Regions from separate parts of the Hominilimicola fabiformis genome, predicted to be linked through region 1. Evidence: riboswitches for the same ligand, from Rfam matches in the RefSeq annotation. Region 1 holds a riboswitch; the other holds the start of a gene.
What was found. A riboswitch is a leader RNA that binds a small molecule or an ion and turns the genes downstream of it on or off. The one in region 1 is predicted to bind cobalamin.
Positions count from the first base shown of each region.

Region 1 (3,424 bases):
CCCGAAAGAGCAACTATTACAAATATGGGTGCGGAACTTGGTGCAACAACATCAATATTCCCATCAGACGAAATAACACATGAATTCTTGAAAGCACAAGGCAGAGAAGATGCATACACACCTCTATGTGCAGACGCAGACGCTGTATATGACGAAGAAGTTAATATAGACCTTAGCAAACTTGAACCGCTTGCAGCTTGCCCTCATTCACCTGATAATGTTAAGTCGGTAAGTGAACTTAGCGGTATGAAGATTGACCAAGTTTGTATCGGTTCATGCACAAACTCATCACTTCTTGATATGATGAAAGTTGCACATATTCTAAAAGGCAAGACTGTTAATCCTGATGTTTCTCTTGCAATCGCTCCGGGTTCAAAGCAGGTTTTGAATATGCTTGCAAATAACGGTGCTTTGGCTATTATGATTGACGCAGGTGCAAGAATACTGGAAAGTGCTTGCGGTCCTTGTATAGGTATGGGACAGTCACCTAATTCAAAGGGTATTTCACTAAGAACGTTTAACAGAAACTTTGAAGGCAGAAGTGGTACAAAAGATGGTCAGATTTATCTTGTATCACCTGAAACAGCTGCTATTTCAGCTCTTACAGGTGTATTTACAGATCCGAGAACACTTGGTGACGCGGCTGATATAACATTGCCTGAAAAGTTCACAATAAACGATAATATGATAGTTCCTCCGGCAGATGAAAAGGATATGGACAGTATTGAAGTACTTAGAGGTCCTAATATTAAGCCTTTCCCTGTATCAGAGCCGTTAGCTGAAACAATAGACGCAAAATGCTCGCTAAAGGTCGGCGATAATATCACAACAGACCATATTATGCCTGCTGGTGCAAAGATTTTGCCATTGCGTTCAAATATTCCTAAGATTTCGGAATTCTGTTTCGCTGTATGTGACGAAAAGTTCCACGACAGAGCACTTGAACTTGGTAAGAGTATAATTGTCGGCGGTTCAAACTACGGACAGGGTTCTTCAAGAGAACACGCTGCACTTGCACCGTTGTATTTAGGTGTTAAGGCAGTTATCGTTAAGTCATTTGCAAGAATTCATATGGCTAATCTTATTAATGCCGGTATCGTGCCGCTAACATTTGCAAATGAATCGGATTACGATAAGATTGACCAAATGGACGAATTGAAGATTGAAAATATCGGTAAGCAAATTGCCAACGGTAAAGTTATTAAGGTGACAAACGTAACAAAAGGCTTTGATTTTGAGGTTAATGCAGATTTGTCAGACCGTCAAAAAGAAATGCTTTACGCAGGCGGACTTCTTAACTATACAAAACAAAATTCATAATGTAATTCAAAATGCGATGCTTTTAGGTGTCGCATTTTTTGTGTTATAAGGTATAAAATATGTGAATGTCAAGTGTAACTTTAGTAATATAGCACATTGACGGTACATATTTTTGATGATATAATACTAAAAAATGAATAATCACACAAAGTGTCGGCTATATTGTATGGGTATAGTCGGTGAAAAGGGAATCGGGTGAGAATCCCGAACGATAACAGTCGCTGTATGTATTGAAGTTTTTATATTTTTTGATGAAAGTCAGTCATTGGGAAACTGAGAAGGCGAATATAAAAATGTTAAGCTCGCTTTATATAATACGAGTCAGAAGACCTGCTTTGATACTGCTCCGTACTTATTGATGTTGTCAATATAGGAGCAGTAGTATCGTACGCTTATATAAATGTATTAAGCGTGTTGTTTGCGTGCCGATATGTGATATACACAGGAAAACTCTGCTGTGATAATTTGAAAAAATTATCACAGCTTTTTTTATTTGATTTTACAGAAACGGAGCGTATTAATGAAAAAAATAATATCTTTAATGTTATCGTTTGTTTTGATTTCATCTGCAAATGCTTTTGCGGTAAGTATTGACGATATAAACAGCGTCATAAGTGATACGGAAAAATATTTATATGATAATTCGAAAACTCCTACCGTATCATCGATAGGCGGTGAGTGGCTGATAATGGGACTGAGCAGAAATTACGGTGATATACCTGTCGGCTATTACGAGAATTATTACAACAATGTTGTCAATTATGTAAAAGAATGTGGCGGTGTATTGCATAACAAAAAATATACCGAATATTCAAGAGTTATAATTGCACTCACATCAATCGGAAAAGACCCTAAAAATGTCGGTGGATATAATTTATTACTTCCTTTAGGAGATTTTGAAAAAACTACTTGGCAAGGTATAAACGGTGCAATATGGGCATTGATTGCACTTGACTGCGGACAGTATGATATGCCGTACAATGCCGATGCACAAATTCATGCAACAAGAGAAATGTATGTTGAAAAGATTATAAACAGTCAGCTTGATGACGGTGGATGGTCACTTTTGGGCAGTGGAGAGAGTGATGTTGATGTTACGGCAATGGCTCTGCAAGCACTTTCAAATTATACGGATAATTCAGAAGTGTCAAATTGTGTGAACAAGGCAATTTCTTTTTTATCGGCAAGTCAAAATAAAAACGGAGGATATTCAAGTTGGGGTACGGAAAATTCCGAAAGCTGCGCACAAGTCATTGTTGCACTTTGTGAACTCGGAATATCGCCTCTTGATGAACGCTTTGAAAAGAACGGCAAGAATTTAGCGGATAATTTAATGTCGTACTATACAATAGGCGACGGTTTTAAACATACATACGACGGTGACGGTTCAAATCAAATGGCAACAGAACAATGTTTTTACAGTTTGGTGTCGCTAAAACGATTTATGAACGGCGATAATTCGCTTTATGATATGAGCGATGTCAGAAATATATCACAAGATGAAATTAATGTGATAAAAAACAGTTTACAGTTTGTAATGATGAATTTGATTTTGCTTAGAAAGTAATAATTTTCAGGAGATATTGAATGAAAAAATATAAAAAGCACATAATTATAGGAAGTATAATTATTGCTGTATTGGTATTTGCGTTTTGGTGGGGCGGAGATGCACCGTCACTGCACGGTTGGAATGTTGAGCCGACGCCGAAAGTAACGGAAAGGGTTATAATTGATGAGGTATATGACAATGATGAAAGTCCTACACCGACTGTAGAGCCAACAATTTCACTCACATCATCTCCGACAGCCGAAAACTCAGAAAAAATTCAAAACAAGCCTACAGCCGACAAACCAATGACGGCAGAGGAAAAAATAGAATTAGCCGAAGAGATTGCAGGGGAACCATACGAAGAAATATATACTCCCGATTTGGAATATTCCGAAAACAACGGAATGAATATTGACGAAACAACAGGGACAGACGAATATAAAACAGAACCTGTACCTGAGGGAAAACCTGTACCTGTCGAACCGCAAGATGCAGTAATAGAGAGCAGAGAACTGACATGCACGTTGGCGGTACGATGTGATACGATACTCGACA
Region 1 covers NZ_JAJEQM010000017.1:57,207-60,630, forward strand. The annotation lists gene LKE05_RS11685 (aconitate hydratase) at 1-1,320, shown strand, start outside; cobalamin riboswitch at 1,454-1,672, shown strand; gene LKE05_RS11690 (prenyltransferase/squalene oxidase repeat-containing protein) at 1,841-2,887, shown strand; gene LKE05_RS11695 (DUF4430 domain-containing protein) at 2,908-3,424, shown strand, end outside.

Region 2 (3,424 bases), on a different contig from region 1:
TTTCTGAGCAAAGTGAATAAATCGACCATAGGCGTGGTAAGTGAAAGAAAATACATACAGCTTACCGCACCGAAACACTTAATCATAACGCGAACAGCCGATAAAAGACTTGTATGGCTCACGCCGAAATAAGTATTGCCGAAATGCAGTGAAAAAAGCATATCGCTTGAATTTTGACCGATTGAAATTGCTATTGCGGCTGAACCCATAATAATAAAAACTATCGGGACAGTCATAAGATGAAATACGTTTTTATACGATGTTTTTCCTATAAAAATAATAAGAAACAGCATAGTAAGCGCAGTAAATACGCTTACCAAAAAGCTGTTTGCCCATATGCAGATAACAAGCACCGACATTGAAAACAGAAGTTTTGAAATAGGTGCAATATTTCTGAGTTTTGAATTATATGCTAATTTATCAATTATCATTTTTCTTTTTAGCTGTTACTCTGCCAAGTACAAAGCCGACAATACCGGCGCCCACTCCTGCCTGAAGACAGAAGAAAAGTGACTCGATTTCACCTGACGGCGGCTCCCAGAACGGCTCAAACCATGGCTCGTAACTTTCGTCCAATTCACTTATGGCGTCTGATGCTTGGTCGTCAGAACCGCCAAATTCGTGACCGCCCATAAACAGTAGCGGTACGGCAATTATAAGAACAAGTATAACTGCCAATATTGTATTTTTAACCCAAAGTTTCATTAATATATACCCCCTTATATAACATTAAGCTGCTTAAGTTCGTTTGTACAGTTCTTAGCCAATACATTGAATATCATAACAGACAGAATACCCTCTGCAATGGCAATCGGAACCTGTGTAACCGCGAAGATTCCCATAAACTTTACAAGTGATGCAAAGAAGTTTTGGTCAGGGAATGCAAGTGCAAGCTGACATGATGTTACCACATAAGTGAATATATCACCTATTGTTGCGGCAAGAAATACTGCAAGACCTTTCGGTGCGTTAAGCTTTTGGCAAAGCTTGTATATACCGAATGAAACGAACGGTCCGGCAATCGCCATTGAAAATGTGTTTGCACCAAGCGTTGTAAGTCCGCCGTGTGCAAGAAGAAGTGCCTGGAACAAAAGCACGATTATACCGAGTAAAGACATAATCGACGGTCCGAAAAGAATTGCACCGAGTCCTGTACCTGTCGGATGTGAACAACTTCCTGTAACTGAAGGGATTTTAAGCGATGAAAGAATGAAAACGAAAGCTCCTGCAAGTGCAAGAAGTATTTTTGTTTTGTTATTCTTTTTTGCTTGCTTTTGCATACTGATACCGCCTGCGATAAGGAACGGTATACATACAACTCCCCATATAATACAGTAGTTCGGAGGAAGATAACCCTCCATAATGTGCATTGCGAATGCGTTTGTCATAGGAATGACAAGCAGTAGTGAAAGCATTGCCACCAATAGTTTTGTTTTCCTGTTTGCTAAAGACATAAATTTTTCTCCTTTTCTTATTATGAAATATGTTTTAGCACACAAGTGACCACTTAAATCAGTTATGAAACTTTTTGGGAGTGCAGAAAACTTGTGATTTTCACATACCAAAAAAAGCCGTAGGGATTGGGTAAATCCTATGGCTTAAAATCTGAATGATTCCGCCATTGACCCATCGTTCGTAGGCACAAATGCGCTCGATTTTCGGCAGGCGATCCGACTGTACGGTAGCGTGACTGTGAGGGAATTTCACCCTGCTTCTCCTTTTGAAAACAAATATAAAAACACTTGTTTACCGAAAACGGATATATTTAGATATATCTTGTCTATTTTAACACTATTATATCGAAAAATCAAGGGAATTGACAATAAATTAAGTAGGGTGTATAATTTTTTTATCTGTTTAGAAAAGGAATGATATATTGTGGATACATCAAAAAGCAAAACAGCCTTTGACGAGGCTAAAAAATATATACCCGGCGGAGTTAATTCGCCTGTAAGAGCGTTTAAGAATGTCGGAACTTATCCGCTTTTTATAGAACGTGCAAACGGAAGTAAGATATACGATATTGACGGAAACGAATATATAGATTATGTCGGCTCATGGGGGCCTATGTTTTTGGGACACTGTAAGGAAATCGTTTTGGAGGCGGTTAAGGAGGCTTGCGATAAAGGTATGTCTTTCGGTGCACCTTGCCTTGCCGAAACGGAGCTTGCAAAGAGAATTTGTTCGCTTGTTCCTTGTGTTGATGTTGTGAGAATGGTTAATTCGGGTACGGAGGCAACTATGTCTGCGATACGTCTGGCAAGAGGTTACACGGGCAGAAATATAATAATAAAGTTTGAGGGCTGTTATCACGGACACAGCGACTCGCTTCTTATAAAAGCCGGTTCGGGTGCGGCAACTTTCGGAAGTGCGTCATCGGCAGGTGTGCCTGAAGATTTTGCAAAGTATACGCTTGTTTTACCGTACAATGATATTGACGCAATAGAGGACGCATTTGAAAAAATGGGTAATGAAATTGCCGGAGTTATAATTGAGCCTGTAGCAGGAAATATGGGTGTTGTACCGCCTAAAGACGGATATTTGCAGAAAATTCGCGAGATAACGAAAAAGTACGGAAGCGTGTTTATTGTGGACGAGGTTATGACGGGATTTAGATTATCTGCGTCGGGTGCAATAGGCAGATTTGGTTTGGACGCGGATATTGTCACATTCGGAAAAATTATCGGCGGCGGTATGCCTGTCGGCGCATACGGCGGTAAACGTGAGATTATGGAATTTGTTTCGCCGACAGGTCCTGTTTATCAGGCAGGTACATTGTCGGGTAATCCGCTTGCAATGGCGGCGGGTAACGCACAGATTAAATATTTGCAGGAAAACCCCTATATATATGAAGAAATTGAACAAAAGGGTGCATATCTTGAGAGTGAATTTAAAAAGTCGGCTGAAAAATATGGTGTGAATGTTCGTGTAAACAGAGTAGGCTCAATGATGAGTGTATTCTTTACGGACAATGACGTAACAAATTTCGAAACCGCGTCAAAGTCGAACACCGAAAAATTCAAAGTATACTTTAACGAAATGCTTAAACAGGGTATTTATCTTGCACCGTCGCAATTTGAGTCGCTGTTCTTGTCTGACGCACATACTAAGGCTGATTTGGAAAAGACAGCGGCGGCATTTGACAAGGTTATGGAAATATTGCGATGAATTATTACAGAGAATGTAGACTTTGTCCGAGAAACTGCGGTGTTGACAGAAGCAGGACAGTCGGTGTATGCGGTCAGAGCGATAAGCTTTATGTGGCACGTGCCGCACTGCATATGTGGGAAGAACCGTGTATTTCCGGTGAGAGCGGTTCGGGAACAGTGTTTTTTTCGGGATGTAATCTTGGGTGCGTGTATTGTCAGAACAGAGAAATATCTTCGGAGCATAAAGGCTTTGAAATAACATCGGACAGGTTGGC
Region 2 covers NZ_JAJEQM010000001.1:58,827-62,250, forward strand. The annotation lists gene cbiQ (cobalt ECF transporter T component CbiQ) at 1-431, opposite strand, end outside; gene LKE05_RS00245 (energy-coupling factor ABC transporter substrate-binding protein) at 421-705, opposite strand; gene LKE05_RS00250 (energy-coupling factor ABC transporter permease) at 720-1,454, opposite strand; adenosylcobalamin-variant (AdoCbl-variant) riboswitch at 1,656-1,727, opposite strand; gene hemL (glutamate-1-semialdehyde 2,1-aminomutase) at 1,879-3,168, shown strand; gene LKE05_RS00260 (radical SAM protein) at 3,165-3,424, shown strand, end outside.
Region 2: another riboswitch for cobalamin. It lies ahead of LKE05_RS00250 (energy-coupling factor ABC transporter permease); the one in region 1 lies ahead of LKE05_RS11690 (prenyltransferase/squalene oxidase repeat-containing protein).